Regions from separate parts of the Anoxybacillus sp. UARK-01 genome, predicted to be linked through region 1. Evidence: predicted binding sites of a transcription regulator. Region 1 holds the regulator's gene; the other holds the start of a gene.

Region 1 (12,685 bases):
TGCAAACACAGAGACGCTCGGACGCGCGGTTCCACTCTGTTTAGCCAAATGAAAAGCTTGGCTCCCTCAGCTCTTATAACGGAAGAGAATCCGCTCCATTCTACTACAGAGCATCTCTGCTTCGAAAGGAGGCTCCGAGGCGCATTTCAAAAGCATTAAGCATGAATCACTTCCAGCCAAGGCGACTCTCTCTGTAATGTTAATGCTTTTTACTTCTCCTCATCTACGCTTTATATATGGATTTGTTAATCATCATATTACAAAAAAGAAAAAATGTTAGTCAATTAGTTTTTCTAAGCGTTGAATCACTTTTTCTTTTCCAAGCAGCTGTATCGCGAGCGGCAGCTCCGGTCCGTGAGTTTGTCCTGTGGTAGCTACACGGATAGGCATAAATAATTTCTTGCCTTTCTGTCCCGTTGTTTTTTGTACCGCTTTAATAGCGGCTTTAATGGACTCCGCATCCAATGTTTCCAGATTTTTCACTGCCTCTAAAAACGCCTTCAATACGGCTGGAACTTGTTCTTCCACTAATACAGCCCGCGCTTCTTCGTCATACTCGACATCTTCTTTAAAAAACAGCTTGGACAATTCTACAATCTCTGCTCCATAGCTCATCTGTTCTTGATATAAAGCAATTAATTGCCGAGCCCATTCCCGCTGCTCTCCGGTCATTTGCGCCGGCAAACAGCCTGCCTTGATTAAGTGAGGCAAAGACAGTTCTACAAGCCGATCTAAATCAAGCTTTTTAATATATTGGTTATTCATCCATGTCAGCTTCTGTTTATCAAACATCGAAGGAGATTTAGATAGGCGAGATACATCAAAAATACGAATGAGCTCTTCCTTCGTAAAGAGTTCTTCTTCTCCTTCTGGCGACCACCCTAATAAAGCAAAAAAGTTAAACATCGCTTCAGGAAGGTAGCCAAGCTCTTTATATTGAGAAACAAATTGAATAATCGATTCATCGCGTTTGGATAACTTTTTGCGCTGCTCATTTACAATCAATGTCATATGACCGTAGCGCGGTGGCTCCCAACCTAAATACTCATAAATCATCAACTGTTTTGGCGTGTTCGATAAATGTTCTTCGCCGCGAAATACATGAGTAATCTTCATTAAGTAATCATCTATGACCACCGCAAAGTTATAAGTCGGAATTCCGTTAGCTTTGACGATGACCCAGTCACCGATATCTTTTGATTCAAACACTACTTTGCCACGAACCATGTCTTCAAACTCGTATACTTTCCCTTCAGGTACTTTTATACGCAATGTATACGGCTTGCCTTCCGCCTCCAACTGCTGTACCTGTTCAGGCGTTAGATGACGGCATTTGCCACTATATTGCGGTGCTGCAATTCCCGCCGCCTTTTGGGCTTCACGTTCTTGCTCCAATTCTTCGGGCGTACAGAAGCATTTATAGGCATATCCTTTTTCTAATAGCTCATTTGCATACTGACGATATATATCAAGACGCTCTGTCTGGCGATAAGGTCCATATCCTCCATCTTTGTCTACCGATTCATCGTAATCAATGCCGAGCCATTTTAAATTCTCCAATTGAGACTGCTCTCCGCCGGGCACATTCCGTTCGATATCAGTGTCTTCGATTCGCACAATAAATTTCCCATTATGGTGGCGAGCAAACAAATAATTAAATAGAGCTGTGCGCGCTCCTCCGATATGTAAATGGCCAGTCGGACTCGGCGCATAACGCACTCTTACCTCTTGTGACATGTTAAGACCTCCATCAACATTTAACTGTGTATCGTTATTTTAACATTATACCACCACAAAGTTAAGCCATTATTGCCTTTGCAATAAAACAACCGCTTGAGCAGCAATGCCTTCTTCACGCCCAGTAAATCCAAGTTTTTCTGTCGTCGTCGCCTTCACATTTACTTGAGAGCGCTCCGCTTCTAATAACTCAGCCATTCTCTCTATCATTTGTTCAATATAAGGAGCCATTTTCGGTTTTTGTGCAATAATGGTACAGTCTAGATTGGCAAGCTTATACCCCTCTTTCTTAACGAGGTTCCAAACTTGCTGTAGCAATCGCGCGGAGTCGGCATCTTTATATTGTTGATCCGTATCTGGAAAATGCGTCCCAATATCGCCAGCACCAATGGCTCCTAAGCACGCGTCTGCCACAGCATGCAACAACACATCTGCATCTGAGTGACCAAGCAATCCTTTTTCATAAGGAATGCAAACACCGCCAATTATTAAAGGGCGGCCTGTTACTAATTGATGAACGTCAAATCCTTGCCCTATCCGAAACATATATTCACCTTGCTTCCTTTAATGATAAAATCGCTTCCGCAAATAGTAAGTCATCTGGCGTTGTTAATTTAATATTTCGATAATCTCCCTCCACAATTTTCACTTTTTTTCCCATCCGTTCAACAAGACTGGCATCATCTGTTCCGATATACCCTTCTTCCTGTGCCCGTTTATGCGCTTCTAAAACAAGGGAAACACGAAAAGCTTGTGGAGTCTGTACAGCCCACAAGCTAGAGCGCTCCACCGTTTCCTCAGCCATTCCATTCCTAACTTTTTTAACGGTGTCTTTCATAGGTACAGCGGGAATTGCCGCACCATGCTCTTGCGCTTCCTTCACTAATTCGTGTATTTTTTCTAGCCTAATAAACGGGCGGGCACCATCATGAATGAGGACAATCTCACCTTCTTTAACTGCCTGCAACCCATTGTAGACGCTATGTTGCCGTTCGATGCCACCACTGACGATCGAGATCACTTTTTTGATCCCGAACTTTTTCAGTAGCTCAACAAACAGCGGTCTTTCCGCTTCGTTTACTACCATAATAATTCCGCGACAATCGTCATCTTGTTCAAACACCTTTAACGTGTGTATAATGACAGGCTGATGCTGCAATTCAATCAGCAGTTTGTTCATGCCAGCCTTCATTCGCTTTCCCTGTCCTGCTGCCGGAATGACTACTTGATATAACATATGACTTATTCTCCTAGTCTACACTTATAATGCCTTTTGGAGAAGCTTGAGCTTCGCAAAAATCATTCTCCCTGCTGAAGTTTGTAACACACTAGTGACTAAGACGTCAACCCGTTTGCCTATATAATCTCTGCCATCTTCGACAACAATCATCGTTCCGTCATCTAAATAGGCAACGCCCTGGTTATGCTCTTTTCCGTCCTTAATGACTTGTACATTCAATTCTTCTCCCGGTAAAACAACCGGTTTAACTGCATTGGCCAAGTCGTTTATATTCAGGACTCTCACATTTTGCAGTTCACAGACTTTATTTAAATTGAAATCGTTCGTCACGACCACTCCTGATGTTAATTTCGCTAATTTCACTAGCTTGCTGTCCACTTCCTGAATGTCATCAAAATCACCTTCATAAATCTCTACTTTCATTTCCAATTCTTTTTGAATGCGATTCAAAATATCAAGCCCGCGGCGGCCGCGATTTCGCTTCAGTACATCTGAGGAATCAGCAATATGCTGTAATTCTTCTAGAACAAAACGAGGAATAACAATCGTTCCCTCTAAAAATCCTGTTTGGCAAATATCAGCAATTCGTCCGTCAATAATCACGCTTGTATCAAGAATTTTTAAAGTACTGTTTTTTTGCTTGTCGCTTTCTTCTTCTGTTCCTTTTTTCTTAGACATGCGACTAGAAATGGAAAATAAATTCATCAACTCATGGCGTTTCTTAAATCCTACCTGAAACCCTAAATAACCAAGCAAAATCGTTAAAAAAACTGGCAGCACGGTATTAACGACTTGAAATTGAAATGCTTTAAGCGGCATCACCACTAAAAATGCAACAAACAATCCAAAAATTAACCCTAAGCTTCCAAACAAAATATCTGTGACAGGTGCTTTTACCAGAGATTCTTCAATCCAGTGAATTAAACCCACTACATAATCAACTAGCCAAAAAGTCATGATAAAGAAAATAAGTGCTCCCAAAATCGCCAGCATATATGGATTGTTAAAAAATGAAAGATGATGGATATTCAGCAGTCGAAATATATTCGGAAGAAAAATAATTCCTAAGGTCCCTCCGACGACTAAGAAAAATAATTGGACTACTCTCTTTAACATCATACTTTCACCTCCTCAACTACATTATAAACAGTTTCCAATGTTTGAAACCAATGATAACACAGTTTTTAATCTTTTTTAAAAATTTGATACATGTTTGTAACGTTTATTCATACAGATTTTCTGTCTCCTAACGTGTATTCCAACGCTTCAGCGACATGAGACACCCCGATAATTTCCACTCCTTTTGGCGCCAGCCATCCTCCCAAATTATTTTTTGGAATAATAATACGATGAAATCCAAGCTTTACTGCTTCTTGAACTCGCTGCTCGATACGAGAGACTCGACGTACTTCTCCTGTCAGCCCCACCTCTCCGATGATGACATCTGATGGATTCGTCGGCAGATCGCGAAAGCTGGAAGCAATGCTTACAGCGATGGCTAAATCAATAGCTGGTTCATCTAATTTGACTCCCCCGGCTACTTTTAAATAAGCGTCTTGGTTTTGCAGAAGCAACCCAACTCTTTTTTCTAGTACAGCCATCAGCAATGATACGCGGTTATGGTCAATTCCCGTCGCCATTCTTCTTGGATTGCCAAAGCTTGTTGGGGAAATTAACGCTTGAATTTCCACGAGCACGGGTCTTGTGCCCTCCATTGACGCTACTACCGTTGATCCTGCCACTCCGCTTGATCGTTCTTCCAAGAATACCTCTGAAGGGTTTTCAACCTCTAGCAGCCCCGTTTCTCTCATTTCAAAAATACCAATCTCATTAGTCGATCCAAATCGATTCTTCACTGCTCGTAAAATTCGGTACGTATGATGGCGCTCACCTTCAAAATACAAAACTGTATCTACCATATGCTCTAAAATTCTCGGTCCAGCAATGGAGCCTTCCTTTGTTACATGGCCGACAATAAAAATCGCAATTCCTTTTGTTTTAGCGATTCGCATCAATTCCCCTGTACACTCCCTGACTTGAGAAACGCTGCCGGGAGCTGATGTAATCTCGGCTCGATAGATCGTTTGAATGGAATCAATTACTACAAAGTCAGGTTGAATTTCTTCAATCGCTTGATGAATATATTCCAAGTCTGTTTCTGATAATACATACAGCTCATTAGCGGAAATGCCCAAACGGTCAGCACGCAGCTTCGTTTGCTTGACTGATTCTTCCCCGGAAATATATAGCACCTTATATTGATTCAACGCCAATTGTGCAGACACCTGCAAAAGAATGGTTGATTTTCCGATACCAGGATCACCGCCGATAAGAACGAGAGAACCTTTAACGATTCCGCCACCTAACACGCGATTAAACTCCGCAAGATCCGTTACCATTCTTGGCTCCTGTGCTGTTGCTACGGTTGTAATCGACACTGGCTTGGATATAGAAGAAGGAGCAGTATGAACAAATACTCCCCTTGCTGCTGGTTTTCCTTTCTCAATTTCCTCAATCATAGAGTTCCACGTCTGACAACCTGGACACTTTCCCATCCATTTGGCTGATTCATATCCGCATTCTTGACATACAAATTTCGTTTTCTTTTTCATAACAGCTAATTCCTCTCTATTCGCAAATGCAAAAAGAAGGTATGCGCCAATCTACTTCTGCCGCATACCTTGCTGCCACCTTTTACTGAACGGTTTGTTCTGATAAAACTACAAATTCTCCGTCTTTGACATCTACAATGACTTTTTGCCCTTTTGTGATCGTTCCTTTCAACAGCTCTTCAGATAAGCGGTCTTCAATGTGTTTTTGTAAAGCTCGGCGCAATGGACGAGCACCATATTCTGGGTCATGTCCTTCTTCAGCAATTTTTGCAATCGTTTCTTCCGTCAATTCTAATTCAATATCTTGCTCTGTTAAACGTTTTACAAGCTGATCGGCCATAAGATGAACAATTTTTGCTAAATGTTGTTTTTCTAATGAGTGGAATACAATAATTTCGTCAATACGATTCAAAAACTCTGGACGGAACGCTTTTTTCAATTCATCCATGACTTTACCCTTCATGTCTTTATATTTCTGGCTTTCATCTTGAACATTAAAGCCTACATACTTATTTCGTTTCAGGGCATCAGCTCCCACATTGGATGTCATAATCACAATCGTATTGCGGAAATCAACCGTTCTTCCTTTTGAATCTGTTAAACGTCCGTCTTCTAATACCTGCAGAAGAATATTAAATACATCTGGATGTGCTTTTTCCATCTCATCCAATAAAACGACCGAGTATGGTTTACGGCGAACTTTTTCTGTCAATTGTCCTCCTTCTTCATATCCGACATATCCAGGAGGAGAACCAACAAGTCGAGAAGTAGAATGCTTCTCCATATACTCAGACATATCGATGCGAATCAACGCATCCTCATCTCCAAACATCGCTTCTGCCAATGCTCGTGCTAACTCTGTTTTTCCTACCCCAGTTGGTCCAAGGAAGATAAATGAACCGATTGGACGCTTTGGATCCTTTAATCCTGCACGGGCGCGTCGGACCGCCTTCGCCACTGCTTTCACTGCTTCTTCCTGTCCAATCACTCGCGAATGCAAAATTTCTTCAAGCTTTAACAACCGTTCTGTTTCTGTTTGCGCCAATTTCGATACAGGTATTCCTGTCCAGCTAGATACAACCAAAGCAATATCCTCTACTGTTACTTCCGAATTTTCCTGACCTTGCTTTTCTTTCCAAGCGCGTTTTGTTTCTTCTAATTCCTCACGCAAACGTTGTTCCGTATCGCGCAATGAAGCAGCTTTTTCAAATTCCTGACTCTGAACAGCAGCGTCTTTTTCTTTACGAACCTCTTCTAACTTTTGTTCCAACTCTTTTAAATTAGGCGGAGCGGTAAAAGAACGAAGACGCACTTTTGAGCATGCCTCATCAATTAAATCAATGGCTTTATCTGGGAGAAAGCGATCTGTAATATATCGATCTGATAGCTTCACTGCTTGAATAATTGCTTCATCAGAAATCGAGACACGATGATGCGCTTCATATCGGTCACGTAACCCTTTTAAAATTTGAATGGACTCTTCAACAGTCGGTTCATCAACATAAATTGGCTGGAAACGGCGTTCTAGCGCAGCATCCTTCTCTATATATTTCCGGTATTCATCTAACGTTGTAGCACCGATACACTGCAATTCACCACGAGCTAATGAAGGTTTTAAAATGTTTGAAGCATCAATAGCTCCTTCCGCTCCCCCTGCGCCGATGAGCGTATGCAGCTCATCAATAAATAAAATAATATTTCCTGCTTGACGAATTTCATCCATAACTTTTTTCAAGCGGTCTTCAAATTCACCGCGATATTTGGTTCCGGCAACAACTGTCCCCATGTCTAACGTCATGACTCGCTTGTCTCGTAACGTTTCAGGAACTTCATTATTGACAATTTGCTGCGCCAATCCTTCTGCAATCGCTGTTTTACCTACACCGGGTTCACCGATTAATACCGGGTTGTTTTTCGTGCGTCGGCTTAATACTTCAATTACACGTTGAATCTCTTTACTTCTTCCAATGACAGGATCTAAGCTGCCTTCGCGAGCAATGGCTGTTAAATCGCGAGCAAGACTGTCTAACGTCGGTGTACTCACATGGGAAGCACTGCCTTGGTGTCCGGAAACAGACTCATTGCTTCCCAATAGTTGTAACACTTGTTGACGTGCTTTATTCAAGCTTACTCCTAAATTATTGAGAACACGAGCGGCGACTCCCTCTCCTTCACGAATTAAGCCAAGCAAAATATGCTCTGTACCTACATACGAATGTCCAAGCTTTCTGGCTTCATCCATAGAAAGCTCAATCACTTTTTTGGCACGTGGCGTATAATGAATCGTTTGCGACACCTCATGTCCTCGACCAATCAATGCCTCTACTTCCTTCTGAATCTTTTCTGGTCCTAACCCCAAAGCAATTAAAGCTTTAGCGGCAATCCCTTCCCCCTCGCGAATCAATCCAAGCAAAATATGCTCCGTGCCAATGTTATTGTGACCAAGACGTACCGCTTCTTCTTGAGCTAAAGCCAACACTTTTTGCGCCCGTTCTGTGAATCTACCGAACATCATTTTCATCACCCTCCATTGCTTTTCGTTCTTCCATTTTTAAACGTTCTCGAATCAAAGTAGCTCGAAGAACATCCCGTTCATTAGGTCTTAATGCTCCGCCAGCATATTGCTGCAAGAATCCCGGCTGCATTAAAATCATCAGCTCATTTAGAATGCTCCGAGAAATGTTTTTAATATACCCTAAATCAATTCCCAAACGTACATCCGATAAACATTGGGCCGCTTCCTTCGATTCGATAACACGGCAATTGGTCAAGATGCCATAGGAGCGAAAGACTCTGTCTTCTAATTGTATGTTTAAAGTTTTGACTAATGCCTCTCTTGCCATTCTTTCCTGAGCAATTAATTGTTGAACAACACTTTTTAAATCCTCCACAATATCTTCTTCTGATTTGCCAAGCGTAATTTGATTTGATATTTGGAATATATTCCCTAAGGCCTCACTTCCTTCTCCATACGTTCCTCTTACCACTAATCCTAGTTGGCTAATGGCTGGAATGATTTGGTTCATTTGCTGTGTTAGAGTCAGAGCCGGTAAATGCATCATTACCGATGCTCTTAATCCTGTTCCTACATTTGTAGGACAGCTTGTTAAATAACCTTTCTTTTCATCAAATGCGTAATTGACATGCATTTCAATCCAATCATCCAGCGCATTGGCCATCTCTAAAGCTTCTGTCAGTTGCAGTCCTGGAAATAAACATTGAATACGAATATGGTCCTCCTCGTTAATCATAATGCTTACCTCTTCATTTTCCGACAGCAAGCATGCTCCGAATGGGCAATCTTCCGCTAAATGTGGACTAATTAAATGTTTTTCAACCAATACCCTTTTTTCGATCGTTTGGAGCTCATTCATTTTTAAAAGCTCAAATCTACCAACTACAGGATGTGATTGGCGTGCAAATGTCTGTTCAAATTGCTGTACGATATGCTGGGCTTCTTCGTTGCCAAAAACAGTGGGAAACTGGTAATCTACAATATTCCTTGCAAGCCGAATCCGACTGCTCAATACAATGTCTGAGTCCGGACCTTCTTGGTTCATCCAAGAGCTTACTGCTGTATTCAAAAACTTCTCAAGCGACACAATCAGCCCTCCTCCCCATGTTTACTTACACGTGATTCAAGCAAACGAATTTGATCGCGAACTTCAGCTGCTTTTTCAAACTCTTCTCTGGCAATAAGCTCTTGCAGTTTTTGTTTTAAATGAGCGATTTGTTTACGAATATAAATACTGCCACCGATTCGTCTTGGAATTTTCCCTGCATGAGTAGTATTGCCACTATGAAGTCGTTTCAATATCGGCTGCAGTTGTTTAGCGAATGTATGATAGCAATGAGAGCAGCCAAAACGGCCAATTTTGGCGAATTGATTATATGTCATGTTGCAGCGTTCACATTGCAAAATTTCAATGCTTTGAAATGCATTTTGCTTGGCTCCCTTTGTAGGAGCTTCAAAATTTAATAGACCTGCCAATAAATTTTGCAGAGAGAATCCTGCATTTCCATGAAACATAAAAACGTCCCCGTGCTCTTGAGCACAATGTTCGCAAAGATGAAATTCTGTCTTTTCACCATTGATAATTTTCGTAAAATGCATCGTGGCCGGTCTCTGCTTACATTCTTGACATATCAAAGATCTCACCTCTTTCTATTTATACTTCAAAGACATTAACATGGCTTTTAACATTCTAGCTCTCAACTCATCTCTTTGAGGCAAGTCAATATATAAAACAGATCGATCCATTACGCTCAACATAATATTTGCCTCTCGTTCAGAAATGACTTTTTCTTCAACAAGTCGGCGAATAATATCCTCTGCACTCGATTGACTGACATGATGACGAATTAAAGATAATAGCTGATCAATTAATTGCGATTCATTTTTTGTTTTCACTTTTATAATTCGAATATAGCCTCCACCGCCGCGCTTGCTTTCTACAATATAGCCTCGTTCCAAAGTAAAGCGTGTATTAATGACATAATTAATCTGTGAAGGAACGCACTGAAATTTATCGGCGATTTCACTTCGTTTAATCTCAACAATTTCTTGTTCACTCATATTTAAAACTTGCTTTAAATATTGTTCGATAATATCAGAAATGTTTCTCACCCTACCCCTCCTTGCTTAGGTAGTTGACTTTGACTATATTTGACCTTAATTTTACTATATAGCAGATATAAAAAAAATGCAACAAACAAGAGCAGATAATCATATGATTGCCGATTTTCCGAATTTAAAACAAAAGCAGTATGAATTAATTCGATAACATATGCTAAAAATCCTTTATATCAAGAAAAAAGTTATAATTATGAAGCAAGGACATATCTCAACATGACACATGCTCAAAGATCCATCTTTGAAGCAGTAAACCATTCAACGATGGAAACAGACACCAGCACTTTTTTAGAGTTTTCGCATGTGCAGCAAAGCATATTCAATCCGTAGAATATGTCAATTAAGCTGTTTTTGAATGAGAGAGAAGCACAGGAACCGAGGAGTTTGACGTGGTCATTCACATGATTTAACGTTTAATATGCTCGAGGATATGATATGGGGTGAATAGAGGTTCAAATTTTAATCAGTGAAAACCAATCGTATCGAAAAAACGAAATGTACAATTTTATTGTGAATATGTCGCAAAGCGCATCATAAATGAATAAAGACATATAAAAACCCACTCACTCCCTTGAAAATCCTATACAGCGACCAATAAGCTCCAAAGAGTGGACATTATGCGTTCTAATTTGATTAAAGAACATGCATGTAGGAGATGAAATCTCTTTTGATGCATTCTTCCAATAGATCCATCGGCTTTCTTTGTTTGGCACGCCGTATACAACAGAGAGGCCGCCGATTTTAAAAAGGCATTACTCAGGTGCTTATTTTTAAAAACGTATTTTGCGCTCGATTCGTTGCGAGAGTTGATGTGAGTCCTTCAGTGGTTTGATTATTGTCGCCGCCTTTGTAGACTAACAGCGTTCTGCATGTTTCGACGCTTTCTCGTACAAAACAATGGTTTCAAGAGCAAGAGTTTCCGGAATCTCATGCTCAACTGCTTATGCATTTAAGTGTCAAGCAGCCTTCAGCTGTGTGGATTGACAACATGGCACTCCGAAGCAGCCCCTATGATTCTCAAATGATGGGAAGGATGATGCCCACTCTTATCACTTGTTTAAGGGCTATCAACTTTATACAGGTATCACCGCAGGCGAAATCGTGGTCTCCCATATGCTTACACCCCCCAATCGACATGACGCGGCAGTCACGCCAGAGGTTTTTTGAGCTCTCAAAGACTGGAACATTCGGTTTGCTTTAGGAGATGCCGCCTATGACAGCAAGAAGGTTCAAACTATCGCCCGCCGAGAACATAGGAGTGTTTTTGGGTCACCTCGAAATCAAAAGAACGAATATGACTCCAGGGTTGTTGAAGGTGACATTTGGAAAACAGTTATGGGGCTTGCATACCAACATTGAACGAATAGGCCATCAGCTCAAAATGAAAGGACAAGGATCAGCATGAGTTATGGAGGTTATCGCCATCCGTTGCATGGTCAATAGTATATTTTTATTTAGCAACACCATCATTAGTAGTGTAAAGCATTTACAGATGGTTTCAATATATTAAACAAAAAAGCATGTTTCATAATGAAACATGCTTTTTATATACAGCCTAGCAACGTCCTACTCTTGCAGGGGCGTTAGCCCCAACTACCATCGGCGCTGGAGAGCTTAACTTCCGTGTTCGGGATGGGAACGGGTGTGACCTCTCCGCCATCGTCACTAGACTATTCGAAGGATGGTTCCTTCAAAACTAGATAACAGATCAGAGAAGAAAGGATAGGCGGTGCTTTTCTTGATGTCTTGCTCCGCTTTTCGTATTGTCTAGTTCCGCAAGCTGCATCCTACGGTCGTTTCCACTTCTTCTGTCCAAGTCTCCTGACTTGTCCGTCAGAAGCTTGAACGCCCTATGGATGCAAGCGAGCTTGCTCCGCTTTTCGTATTGGTTAAGTCCTCGATCGATTAGTATCCGTCAGCTGCACGTGTCGCCACGCTTCCACCTCGGACCTATCTACCTCGTCATCTTCGAGGGATCTTACTTGCTTATGCAATGGGAAATCTCATCTTGAGGGGGGCTTCACGCTTAGATGCTTTCAGCGCTTATCCCTTCCGCACATAGCTACCCAGCGGTGCCCTTGGCAGGACAACTGGTACACCAGCGGTGCGTCCATCCCGGTCCTCTCGTACTAAGGACAGCTCCTCTCAAATTTCCTGCGCCCGCGACGGATAGGGACCGAACTGTCTCACGACGTTCTGAACCCAGCTCGCGTACCGCTTTAATGGGCGAACAGCCCAACCCTTGGGACCGACTACAGCCCCAGGATGCGATGAGCCGACATCGAGGTGCCAAACCTCCCCGTCGATGTGGACTCTTGGGGGAGATAAGCCTGTTATCCCCGGGGTAGCTTTTATCCGTTGAGCGATGGCCCTTCCATGCGGAACCACCGGATCACTAAGCCCGACTTTCGTCCCTGCTCGACTTGTAGGTCTCGCAGTCAAGCTCCCTTCTGCCTTTACACT
Region 2 (12,685 bases), on a different contig from region 1:
TCGAACAATAATCGTTATGCGCAGAAAAGCGAATCATCATCCTCTCCTGATCACTTATACCTCAATGAAACCACTGTTTGTTGCCTTCTACAAAGCATAGCTATACATTAGAAATATATGTGAACACTTCAAAGATGGAAAGGGTATCAGCCTAAAAAGAAGAACATTTTCCATGCAAGCGATTTGTGATAAGATAGATAAAGAAAGCAAGAAATGTTGAGGTGAAAATCATGAGATTTTTTTGGACGCTCTTTTGGACATTCTTGCTAGCACAAATGGCTACATATGTCATTAGTTCCATGCAAGGAAGTTCTTATCAATTTTCAACAGGCGCTTTTTTAGGAGTGGCTATGACGATTTTTGTCATCATCATTGGCAGCTTGCTTCCTAATGATCCTGTTGGCCATCATGACCATCATTAAAAAGCAGAACCTAGCTCTTAGTGCGCTGCACAAAAGGAGGCTGTCTAAAAAGACAGCCTCCTTTTGTCAATACTCTCTGCCATTACAATTTGATGCGCGAGCATTTGCCCACCATTGAGCAGGTGATATCCGATTTCGCCGGCACGCTTTGACGTGACCGAACGCTTACTTTCAACGGACGACACCGATTCCAAATTATGGTATACAACTTTCATTCATATTACTCTGCGGTCAAAAATAGTTACATTTCGCTTTCAGCATTCGTCTTGATCACGATTTGCTCGTTCTCATAGTCCACGACAATCCGGCTGTAATCCTTCACCCGTCCCGCCACGATTTCTTTGGCCAGAGGCGTTTCAATCCGCTTCTGCATAAATCTCTTTAATGGACGCGCTCCATAGACAGGATCAAAACCTGCTTGCGCGATATACTCTTTCGCACGCTCTGACAGCGTTACAGAAATATGGCGATCCGCAAGGCGTGTGCCCAGTTCTCCCGCAAACTTGTCCACAATTCCCTTTAACTCTTTTATCGTCAGCGGCTTAAATAGAACGATATCATCAATGCGATTTAAAAATTCCGGCCGGAAGTGCATTCGCAATTGCTGCATCACTTGACTGCGAGCTTCTTCGCCAATTTCGCCATTTTCTTGCCCTGCTTCCAGTAGTGTGTGTGAACCGATATTCGATGTTAAAATAATGACGGTATTTTTAAAGTCCACCGTTCTTCCTTGTGAGTCCGTAATGCGGCCGTCGTCAAGCGCTTGTAATAAAATATTAAACACTTCCGGATGTGCTTTTTCCACTTCATCAAGCAAAATAACCGAATACGGCTTGCGACGCACCGCTTCTGTCAGCTGTCCGCCTTCTTCATAACCGACATATCCGGGAGGCGCGCCAATCAGCCGCGATACCGCGTGCTTTTCCATGTACTCCGACATATCAATCCGAACCATCTGTTCTTCGCTATCAAAAAGCGCTTGCGCCAACGCCTTGGCCAGCTCCGTTTTCCCTACCCCTGTCGGCCCTAGAAATAGAAAGGATCCAATCGGTCGGCGCGGATCTTTAATACCGGCGCGCGCCCGCAACACGGCATCTGCCACCAACTCTACCGCTTCGTCTTGACCGATGACGCGTTGATGCAATAGCTCCTGCAAGCGCAACAGCTTTTCCCGTTCCCCTTCTACTAGCTTCGTTAATGGGATGCCGGTCCATCTTGAGACGATTTCGGCAATTTCTTCTTCCGTCACCTCTTCCCGCAAAAGCCGCCCTTCTTTTTCTGTTCGGCTCGCATCTTGTTCAAGTTGCTTTAATTGCTTTTCCAGTTCCGGAATGCGTCCATGGCGCAGCTCAGCTGCTTTATTTAAATCATAAGCATTTTCAGCCTCTTCTAGCTCTCGTTTTGCTCTTTCCAGTTCCTCACGAACACCGCGTATTTGCTGAATCGCTTCTTTTTCCTGTTGCCATTTCGCTTTCATGCTCTTGGCTTTTTCTTTTAAATTGGCCAGCTCCTGTTTGAGAGCTTCCAGACGTTCCCGGCTCGCTTCATCCTCTTCCTTGCGCAACGCTGCTTCTTCAATCTCAAGCTGCATCACACGACGCATCACCTCATCTAATTCTGATGGCATTGAATCAATTTCTGTGCGAATCATGGCGCACGCTTCATCAACAAGATCAATGGCTTTATCAGGAAGAAAACGTTCAGAAATATAGCGATCTGATAATACCGCAGCGGTAACGAGCGCGCGGTCATGAATATTCACGCCGTGATGAATCTCAAACCGTTCCTTTAAACCACGCAAGATAGAAATCGTATCTTCCACGCTCGGCTCTTCCACAAGCACCTGCTGAAACCGTCGCTCTAAAGCCGGGTCCTTTTCGATATATTGTCGATATTCATCCAAAGTGGTAGCGCCAATGCAGCGCAATTCCCCGCGAGCGAGCATCGGCTTTAACATGTTTCCTGCATCAATAGCCCCCTCGGCTTTTCCAGCACCGACAATCGTATGCAACTCGTCAATAAATAAAATGATCTTTCCTTCGCTTTTTTTTATTTCATTTAATACAGCTTTTAAGCGCTCTTCAAATTCCCCGCGAAATTTCGCTCCTGCGATTAAAGAGCTCATATCTAAAGCAAAAATGATTTTATCTTTTAAGCCTTCCGGTACGTCCTTCCGAACAATCCGTTGAGCAAGCCCTTCGACAATCGCTGTTTTTCCCACTCCCGGTTCGCCAATAAGCACTGGATTATTTTTGGTTTTACGCGATAAAATGCGGATCACACGGCGAATTTCACTGTCGCGGCCGATGACAGGGTCAATTTTTCCGGCGCGCGCCTCTTCCACTAAATCGCGGCCATATTTTTTTAATACCTCATATGTAGCTTCTGGATTTGCACTTGTCACGCGCTGATTCCCCCTTATTTCTTTTAATACGTGTAAAAGTCTCGAACGATTTAATTCGTACTTTTGCAGCAGCTGCCCGATCTCATTTTTTTCATTGGTTAACGCCAAAAGCAAATGTTCTACAGAGGTATACTCATCCTTCATCTGTTTTGCTTCCTGTTCAGCGTTGGTGAGCAACCGTTCCAAACGAGGCGCCATGTAGACAATTTCTTCCGCCCCCATCACTTCAGGTTTTCTTTTTAAAAATGAACGGAGATCTACAACCATTTTGTTAATATTGATATGTAGAAGAGAGAGCATGCGTTTGGCCAGCCCTTCTTCCTGCTCCAACAACGCCAACAAAAGATGATCGATATCCATCATTTGATGATGATACGTTTTGGCGATGGATTGAGCAGAGATCAGCGCCTCCTGCATCTTTTCTGTTAGCTTGTTCATATCCATGACATTCACCTGTCTTTTGACTTTTTTTGACTTTTATATATATTATACCCTTGTCCCACAGGAAAAGCCATTCCCACGGTGAGAATGGCTCAGTCTATTATCCTGCGTCACAGCGTCTCGTTCGTCTGCACGGTAACGTCTTCGTTCGGTTCTCTTCTTTCTCTGCCCAGCGTTTTTAAGACATTTTGAAGTGGAAACAACTGAAATGAGTAACGCCTCAAAATAATGGTAGACAAAGAGAAAATCTGCTTTGTCTACCATATCAACGGCTGCATCGATCGTTATGGTTTGCGCATATAAGTCCAATGGCGATTATGATTGGACGTTTCTGGGAATGTATCTCCCGCTTTGAGCTTCACTTTTTTAGGATTTTTCACGTTATCTCCTGTTTCTCCGATTTCAATATATATACCATTGTTGGGCGCTTTGTCCCCTGGTCCAAAATGACGTCTTTGGCCCATGCTCATCCCCTCCTTCAAGCAGCGTACACGCTTATCATCTCCCCGCTTTTTATCATTCACTCATGCAAATCGTGGAATGATTTGCAAAAAACACCGGAGTAACCTCCGGTGTTTTTCAGCATAATAATAACGATAGCAAAATGGCTTTTTGGACATGGAGACGATTTCCCGCTTGCTCAAATACATAAGAATGGTCGCTGTCAATGACGCCAGCTGTCACTTCTTCGTCGCGATGAGCAGGCAAACAATGCAAAAACATATAATCTGGCTTAGCCTGCTTCACTAGCTGTTCGTTGACTTGAAACGGCTGAAACACTGCCAGCCGCTGCTGGCTTTCCTGTTCTTGTCCCATGCTCGTCCATACATCCGTATAAATGACATCAGCATGTTTCACCGCTTCTTGTGGAGAATGGGTCACGACAATTTGTGATCCTGTTTGTTTGGCTGCTTCGATTGCAGCCTCGACATATTGTTCTTTCGGTTCATAGCCTACCGGGCATGCAATCGTACAATCCATCCCTACTTTGGCAGCGGCGATCATTAATCCATGGGCAACATTATTGCCATCTCCGACATATACTAGCTTCAGTCCCTTTAGCTGCTTTTTCGTTTCATAAATGGTTAGTAAATCAGCCAGTGCTTGACATGGATGATCGTCATCTGTCAATCCGTTAATAACGGGCACCGTTGCGTACTGTGCAAGCTCTTCGATTTTGCTATGGGCGAATGTGCGAATCATAATCGCATCTACATATTGCGATAATACTCTTGCCGTATCAGCAATGGTTTCCCCGCGGCCAATTTGCAAATCATTGCTGTTTAAATAAAGCGCATGTCCGCCTAACTGTGTCATCCCCACTTCAAAGGATACTCTCGTCCGCGTAGATGGCTTTTCGAAAATCATCGCCAATGTTTTCCCTGTTAATGGTGTATAGGCTTGACCTGCCAGCTGCTTTTGTTTCAACTCACTTGCTAACGTTAGTAAATCATGGATCTCCTCAGAAGAAAAATCGATTAATGTTAATAAATCCTTTCCTTTTAATGAATGGATTGTCGCATTCATCCTATCACCGCTTCCTCTGTTTGTTTTTTTAATTTAAGCCATTCCTGAATCGAAAGAACGGAAAAATCGTCAGAATCAAGCGCCTGCAAAAACAGCTTGCACGTTTCCACTTCCGTAAAGGCCAGCAGCTGCCGTGACAAAGCAAGCATCCGTTGTTCCGCAGCTTGTTGATCGTTTTTGAAATTAAAAAAGGCTAATGCTTCTTTTCGCTTTACCCATTCAGAAAATGGAATGTGGCTCACAAGCTTGATTCGCTTGCTCTTCATTGCTTCTACGAGCGCTTGTATTTGCTCTATTTCTGCATCCACATAAACCTCGAAAGCATCTGCTTTTTTTGTCAAATAAGAATGGAACGCTTTGCCGGCTGCCTCCGCTGCTGTATGAGCAATGCTAATTCCTTCGCCTGTCGATTTCATTTCCGGCCCGACAAGCGGATCGACTCCAGGCAGCTTATGCATTGAAAAAACGGGATATTTCAAAACAATGTAGGGCATATCGCTGAAGCTGTTTGTCACAAAATCATTTGCCTCATCTAAGCATTTCCCAAGCAATAATTTTGTCGCAATTTGCGCAAGTGGAATTCCCGTCGTCTTGCTGACAATCGGCACCGTTCGGCTCGCGCGAGGGTTGACTTCCAGCACATACACCTCCCCATTTGCGATGACAAATTGAATATTCATTAAACCTTTGAATTGAAGCTTTTGCACAATTTTTTCAGCAAATGTTTTTATCTTGGCTTTTTCATCTTCTGACAGCGTTTGTGCTGGCAGCCACGCATAGCTATCACCTGAATGAACGCCCGCTTTTTCAACATGCTCAATAATGGTTGGAATCAGTACGCTCTTTCCATCGGCTACCACATCGACTTCGGCTTCTTTTCCTTCCAAATACGCATCAATCAGTACGGGATACGTCAAAGTGGCCGCTTGCTGCAACAATTGCTGTTCATTTTGTACAATAAACATGCCTTTGCCGCCGATCACATATGACGGACGAAGCAACACCGGATAACCGATCTTTTCCGCTTTTTCCACCAACTCATTTTCATTTTCGGCTATTACACCAAGCACATGTGGAATCGCTAATTCCTCTAAAAGCTGATAAAAACGATCACGATCCTCCAGCTGGTCAATGACATCGTATGAGGCGCCTAAAATGGTCACACCTGCCTCTTCCAGTTCTTTTACTAGATTAATCGCTGTCTGTCCCCCGAATTGGACAACCACTTTTTGAATTTGTTCTGCTTCAATCACATTAAGCACATCTTCTAACACGAGCGGTTCGAAATAAAGACGATCCGCCACTGCAAAATCGGTGCTAACGGTTTCCGGATTATTGTTAATCAAGACGGTTTCGTATCCTTCTTTCTGAAGAGCATAGACGCTATGAACGGAGCTGTAGTCAAACTCAATTCCTTGGCCGATTCGAATCGGCCCCGCTCCGATAATAAGAACTTTTTCTTTATCGCTTGCTTTTCGTTCATCTACACCGAAATAAGTGGAATAATAGTAATCCGTTTCCGAGTGAAATTCCGCTGCACACGTATCTACCATTTTATAAGCTGGAATAATGCCAAGCTGCTTCCGCTTGCGGCGAATTTCCGCTTCCTTTACATTCCAAATATTCGCTAAAAAAGCATCAGAAAAGCCTTTTTCTTTCAATAAGCGAAGCATTGCGGCATCAATATGAGCAAAATGGGCAGCTTTCGCTTGTTGCTCAAGCATAATAATCTGATAAAAACTATTTAAAAAAAAGCGGTCGATTTTGGTTAGCTGATAGATCGTTTCGATCCCTTCGCCGCGTCTGAACAATTCTAAAATCGCAAAAAAGCGGCGATCATCTTGATGAATTAATAGCTCTTTTAATTCATCATTCGTTTTGGCGGACATCTCCGACAAAAACAATCCGTTATTAGCCCCCTCCAATGAACGGACAGCCTTTTGCAGGGCGCGCTCCAAATTGCGGTCAATCGCCATCACTTCCCCCGTCGCTTTCATTTGCGTTCCTAGGCGGCGGTCGCCGCTTGGAAATTTGTCAAATGGCAAACGCGGAAATTTGACAACAACATAATCAAGCGCTGGTTCAAAGCTGGCAAATGTATTTTTCGTAACAGGGTTTAGTAATTCCGCTAATGTATAGCCAACAGCCAATTTGGCAGCAATGCGCGCAATCGGATATCCGGTCGCTTTGGATGCCAAAGCGGAGGAACGGCTGACGCGCGGATTCACCTCGATTAAATAATAATTTTTGCTAAATGGATCGAGCGCGAATTGAATGTTGCATCCGCCAATAATTCCGAGCGCTGAAATAATTTTTACTGCCGATGAGCGCAGCATATGATATTCTTCATCCGTTAAGGTTTGTGATGGGGCCACAACAATGGAGTCACCCGTATGAACTCCGACAGGATCGATGTTTTCCATGTTGCAAACTGTAATGCAAGTATCGGTATCGTCGCGCATCACTTCATATTCGATTTCTTTGTATCCTGCCACACTGCGCTCCACCAAACATTGGGTAATGGGACTTTCCGCCAATCCCTTTTCAACGAGGGATACAAATTGCTCCATGGTTTCCGCAATTCCTCCGCCGCTTCCCCCTAATGTATAGGCTGGACGGATAATGATCGGGAAGCCGATCTTTTCAGCAAAAGCAACTGCGTCCGCTACATTCGTAATAATTTCACTTTCTGGCACCGGCTCGTTTAACTCATACATTAACTGGCGGAACGCTTCCCGATCCTCTCCTTTTTGGATCGCTTCAATCGGTGTTCCAAGCAATCTCACGCCATATTTCGTTAAAACTCCTGCTTCATGGAGCTGAAACGCTAAGTTTAATCCCGTCTGTCCTCCAAAGGTCGCCAACAAGCCATCAGGCCGTTCTTTCGCGATAATGCTCTCCAAGCAATCGACTGTCAATGGCTCAAAATAAACAGCATCTGCATGAACATCGTCAGTCATAATCGTAGCCGGATTGTTATTGACCAGAATGACGCGATAGCCTTCTTCCTTTAAAGCGATGCATGCTTGCGTACCAGAATAGTCAAACTCCGCCGCTTGACCAATCACAATCGGTCCAGATCCGATGATTAAAATCGATTGAAGTGATGGATCTTTAGGCATATACTTTCTCTCCTTTGTTCACTGCTTGCAAAAATTCAGCAAAAATATGTTCTGTATCATTTGGTCCGGGATGTGCCTCCGGGTGATACTGAACCGATAAAATCGGTTTGTATCGGTGAACCATTCCTTCTACCGAATCGTCGTTCACATTGATAAAGCGAATGTCAAACGGCGTAGCGGCCAAACTTTCTTTATTGACCACATAACTATGGTTTTGCGAAGTCATGAACACCTTTTTCTTCTGCAAATCATAAACGGGCTGGTTGGCTCCGCGATGTCCAAAGCGGAGCTTCTCTGTGTTGGCTCCGTATGATAATGCGACGAGCTGGTGTCCTAAACAAATCGCAAGCGTCGGATAATGGTCAATCATCATTCGGATATTCGGCAAATATTCCGCCAGTTGCTTCGGATCTCCCGGGCCATTGGATAAAACGATCCCGTCGGGCTGCAATGCTTCAATAGCGGAAAATGGCGTATGATAAGGAACGACGGTTACTTGGCATCCTCTTGTTACCAGAGATTGCACTATCGATTTCTTATAGCCAAAATCGACGAGTACAATATGCGTATCGCCGTTTCCATATACGGACATTTGCTCAGTGGATACACTTGCAACAGGAAAGCGATTTTCCTTGAGCGCGCCAATCTCCGATTCTCCTGGAGCAATCCACCCCATCATCGTTCCTTGATTGCGAATCTCTTTTACCAGCGCCCGCGTATCCACATGGGTTAATAGCGGAATCTTCCATTGCTGCAAGTATTCTTTTAAACTATATTTCGCTTCATAATGGTATCCTTGCTGACTTGCCTCATATACAATCACCGCCTGCACATGCGGTTTTTTACTTTCGAAATCGGCTTCATTAATTCCATAATTTCCAATCAGTGGATACGTGAACACCATGATTTGGTTTTTATATGAAGGATCTGTCAGCACTTCCTGATAGCCGGTCATTCCTGTATAAAAGACGACTTCCCCTTGAATTTCCCCGTTTTCTCCCGGCACTTCAAGAACCCCGGCAAATGTCTTTCCATTTGCTAAATGCAAACAAGCGTTCATCGCAGACACCTCATTGTCGAATTTTTATTACAAAATGAGAATTTTTATGCATTCACTATGAAAAAAATTCCGCTCCTAGGAAATAGCCACATATTCGTTTAGCAACACTTCTTTCAAGATGGCAACAGCCCTATCCAGTTCTTCTTTCGTTACAATCAGCGGCGGCACTAAACGAATCACATTCGCGCCAGCGGGCAGTACAAGCAATCCTTTTTCATGGATAAGCGGAATCAGCTTTGCCACATCCGCCTCGCATTCGATTCCTATTAATAAGCCGAGGCCGCGCACTTCTCACACATGTCCGACTCCGGCTAAAGCCGTGCGAAGCTGCTCTAAGAAATAATGTCCTTTTTCTGCTACGCTTTGTAAAAAATCATCTTGGAAAATCACTTGCAAGGTGGCTTTCGCCGCCGCCATTGCTAACGGATTTCCGCCAAATGTGGAGCCGTGAGTTCCCGCTGTAAACGCATCTCGCAAAAAGGCCTTGCCAATCATCGCTCCGACCGGAAAGCCGCTTCCTAATCCCTTGGCTGTCGTAATAATATCTGGTTCAATCGAAAAATGCTGATAGGCAAACGCCTTCCCGGTCCGTCCAATTCCCGTCTGCACCTCATCAACGATCAGCAATGCTCCATATTGTCGACACAACTGAACAGTTTTTTGTAAAAATGATTCATTGATTTGTCTTACTCCGCCTTCGCCTTGCACGATTTCCAGCATCACAGCCGCCACTTGTTCACTCATTTCCTTTTTCAGCACCTCTATGTCATTAAACGGAAGGTGAACAAACTCCGGTAAAAGCGGTCCAAAGCCCTTATGAACTTTTTCTTGTCCTGTTGCCGACATCGTAGCAAACGTCCGGCCATGAAACGACTGCTGAAAAGAAATCACTTTTGCCCGTCCTGTATACTTTCTTGCCAGCTTTAACGCCGCTTCATTTGCTTCCGCACCGCTATTGCAGAAAAACACATAATCCCCGCAGCTGTGCCCGGCAAGCAGCTGAGCCACTTCTTCCTGCAATGGATTTGTAAATAAATTAGAAGTATGCCACACCTTATTTAGCTGAGCTTCCAATGCCTCTTGCACTTGTGGCGGACGATGCCCTAAATTGCAAACCGCAATTCCAGCCACAAAATCTAAATATTGCTTGCCATCTGTAGCGACAACTGTCGTTCCTTGTGCCGATTCCACACATAGATCCCAACGATTATACGTCGGAAATAACGCTCCCATTAGCAAACCCCCGCTTCCTTTTGAATGCTCGTTCCATGTAGTTTTCCTTCTGAATAAAATGAGTGCTTCCCGCTTACAATCATCACCTCAGGCAGAGAATCCGACAAAGCGCTTAGCGCCGCTTTGACCTTCGGGATCATCCCTCCTGAAATAATTCCGTCCTCTATCATTTTTTCAATTTCTTCTGCTGTTGCATACTCCACAAGTGAACCGTTGTGCAGCACTCCTGGAACATCGGTCACAAAAATGAGCTGTTGGGCTCGCAATGCTTGGGCGATAGCACCAGCGGCCGTATCGGCGTTAATGTTATATTTTTGTCCGTTCTGATCGCATCCGATCGGCGCGATCACCGGGATATAACGAACACGAAGAAAATGGGCTAAAAATGATGCGTTAACGCGGGTGACGGTTCCCACATACCCTAGCCGTTCAAGATCAAGCGGAGCCGCTTCAAGCAACCGGCCATCCACGCCGGACACCCCGGCACCAGGCAAATGGTATTGCCAAAGCAGCGAAACAAGCTGTTTATTTACTTTTCCGGCTAAGACCATTTCAACGACATCCAATCCTTCTTTTGTCGTTTTCCGCAACCCATTCACAAACTCGCTTTCAATCGCCAGCTGCTTTAACATTTGCCCAATTTCCGGCCCTCCTCCATGAACGATGACAATATTTTTTCCTTGGGCATGCAACGCTTGCAAGCTTTGAAAAAATGATGAAGATAATTCGTTAAGAACGCTTCCTCCGCATTTAATGACAATCGTTCCCTCCATTTTCCTCTTCCCCCCGTCATCACGTGCGATAGCTTGCGTTAATTTTCACGTAATCATAAGTTAAATCGCATCCCCATGCGACTCCTGTACCATTTCCAAGATGCAGGTCAACATGAATCATAATTTCATGATTTTGCAAATAAGCCGTTGCTTCCTCTTCAGAAAACGGTTGGGGTTCGCTTGCTTTTAGCATGACAATATCCCCTAATGTAATATCGACGCAGTCAGGGTTGACGGTTGCATCCGCGTAACCGATCGCGCCGATAATTCTTCCCCAATTGGCATCCGCTCCATAAACCGCCGTTTTGACAAGATTAGAGCCGACAATTTGTTTGGCGATACGCTTGGCATCGTCATCCGTCACAGCCCCTGATACGCGAACCTCAATCAGCTTGGTCGCTCCTTCTCCATCTTTGGCAATTTGTTTCGCCAAATCCTCGCATGTTTTCTTTAATGCATCGTAAAATTTATTCCATTCTGGATGGCGCGGCGTTAATTCGGTTGTTTCAGCAAGGCCGCTCGCCATGACGACCACCATATCATTTGTAGACGTATCGCCATCGACCGTGATCTGATTAAACGATAGATCAGTAATGGAACGAAGCGCCTCCTGCAAAACGGGCGAGGAAATATTAGCATCTGTTGTAATAAAAGCGAGCATCGTCGCCATATTAGGATGAATCATTCCTGATCCTTTGGCAGCCCCTCCGATTGTCACGGTTTTCCCCTCAATCGTCGTTTGATAACAGGCTTGCTTCATGACTGTATCGGTCGTCAAAATGGCGGTTTGAAACGCGTGTGCGCTTTCCTCTGTAACGCTCGGCTGCAATTTTTTTATGCCTTCGCGAATTTTTTCCATCGGCAAAAACTCTCCAATGACTCCCGTAGAAGCGACCGCTACGTAGTGCGAAGGCAGCCCGAATTGCAGAGCGCAAAGCTCCCGCATTTCATAGGCATCTTTTAATCCCTGCTCTCCTGTACACGCATTGGCGCATGCGCTATTGACGACGATCGCCTGCAATTTTTGCTCAACCGCGATGCTCTCTTGCGTAACTTTCAGCGGAGCAGCTTGAAAATGGCTTTGAGTATAAACGGCTGCGCAGGAGGCAGGCACATCGCAAACAATCACTCCAAGATCTTTTTTTATATATCGCAAACCAGCGTGTACACCTGCCGCCTTAAATCCCTTTGGGGTAACAACGGCCCCATTGGCAACGCAGTAAATTTCATGCTCCTGTTTCGTTAACATTTTGCTTCTTCTCCTTCCTATGGATAAATAGGGGCAACCTTCAATCCTTCTGACTCGTTCCATCCCATCATCACATTAAAGTTTTGAACAGCCTGGCCCGCGGCCCCTTTCACTAAATTGTCGATGACAGAAACAACAGTGATTCTTCCTGTTCTTTCATCATAAGCGATGCCGATATCGCAATAGTTTGAGCCGTACACTTCTTTTGTCGCTGGAAATTGTCCGGAGTTTCGGACGCGGACAAAATGAGCCGTTTCATAACTTGTTTTATATAAATCTAGCAATGTCTCAAGCGACAGCTCTACTTTCGCTTGAGCATAAATCGTCGCCATAATTCCCCTCGTCATCGGGATTAAATGGGTGCTAAACGTAATCGGCTGAATGTGTTCGTTCCAAAGCTTCAGCATTTGCTCAATTTCCGGGATATGCTGATGCTCATTTACTTTATAAATTT

The links. The regulator CtsR, encoded in region 1, represses protease genes until heat stress. The targets are predictions, from matches to a motif close to ATGGTCAATAAAGGTCAAACA.
Region 2: clpB (ATP-dependent chaperone ClpB) is a predicted target of CtsR. The motif match lies at 3,284-3,304, and genes of this name have one in related genera.

Annotation. Positions count from the first base shown of each region.
Region 1 covers NZ_NASY01000046.1:116-12,800, reverse strand. Annotated here, with positions in the region: T-box leader at 7-235, opposite strand; gene gltX (glutamate--tRNA ligase) at 277-1,737, opposite strand; gene ispF (2-C-methyl-D-erythritol 2,4-cyclodiphosphate synthase) at 1,807-2,283, opposite strand; gene ispD (2-C-methyl-D-erythritol 4-phosphate cytidylyltransferase) at 2,288-2,974, opposite strand; gene B6A27_RS11720 (PIN/TRAM domain-containing protein) at 2,999-4,093, opposite strand; gene radA (DNA repair protein RadA) at 4,204-5,589, opposite strand; gene clpC (ATP-dependent protease ATP-binding subunit ClpC) at 5,672-8,104, opposite strand; gene mcsB (protein-arginine kinase McsB) at 8,091-9,191, opposite strand; gene mcsA (protein-arginine kinase activator protein McsA) at 9,194-9,739, opposite strand; gene B6A27_RS11695 (CtsR family transcriptional regulator) at 9,755-10,216, opposite strand; rRNA gene rrf (5S ribosomal RNA) at 11,776-11,892, opposite strand; partial or broken rRNA gene B6A27_RS11680 (23S ribosomal RNA) at 12,108-12,685, opposite strand, start outside.
Region 2 covers NZ_NASY01000031.1:188,983-201,667, reverse strand. Annotated here, with positions in the region: gene B6A27_RS05430 (YjzD family protein) at 231-422, shown strand; gene clpB (ATP-dependent chaperone ClpB) at 664-3,270, opposite strand; gene B6A27_RS05420 (YjzC family protein) at 3,552-3,731, opposite strand; gene argF (ornithine carbamoyltransferase) at 3,847-4,794, opposite strand; gene B6A27_RS05410 (carbamoyl-phosphate synthase (glutamine-hydrolyzing) large subunit) at 4,791-7,916, opposite strand; gene B6A27_RS05405 (carbamoyl phosphate synthase small subunit) at 7,909-8,976, opposite strand; partial or broken gene B6A27_RS05400 (acetylornithine transaminase) at 9,052-10,209, opposite strand; gene argB (acetylglutamate kinase) at 10,209-10,982, opposite strand; gene argJ (bifunctional ornithine acetyltransferase/N-acetylglutamate synthase) at 11,002-12,231, opposite strand; gene argC (N-acetyl-gamma-glutamyl-phosphate reductase) at 12,249-12,685, opposite strand, start outside.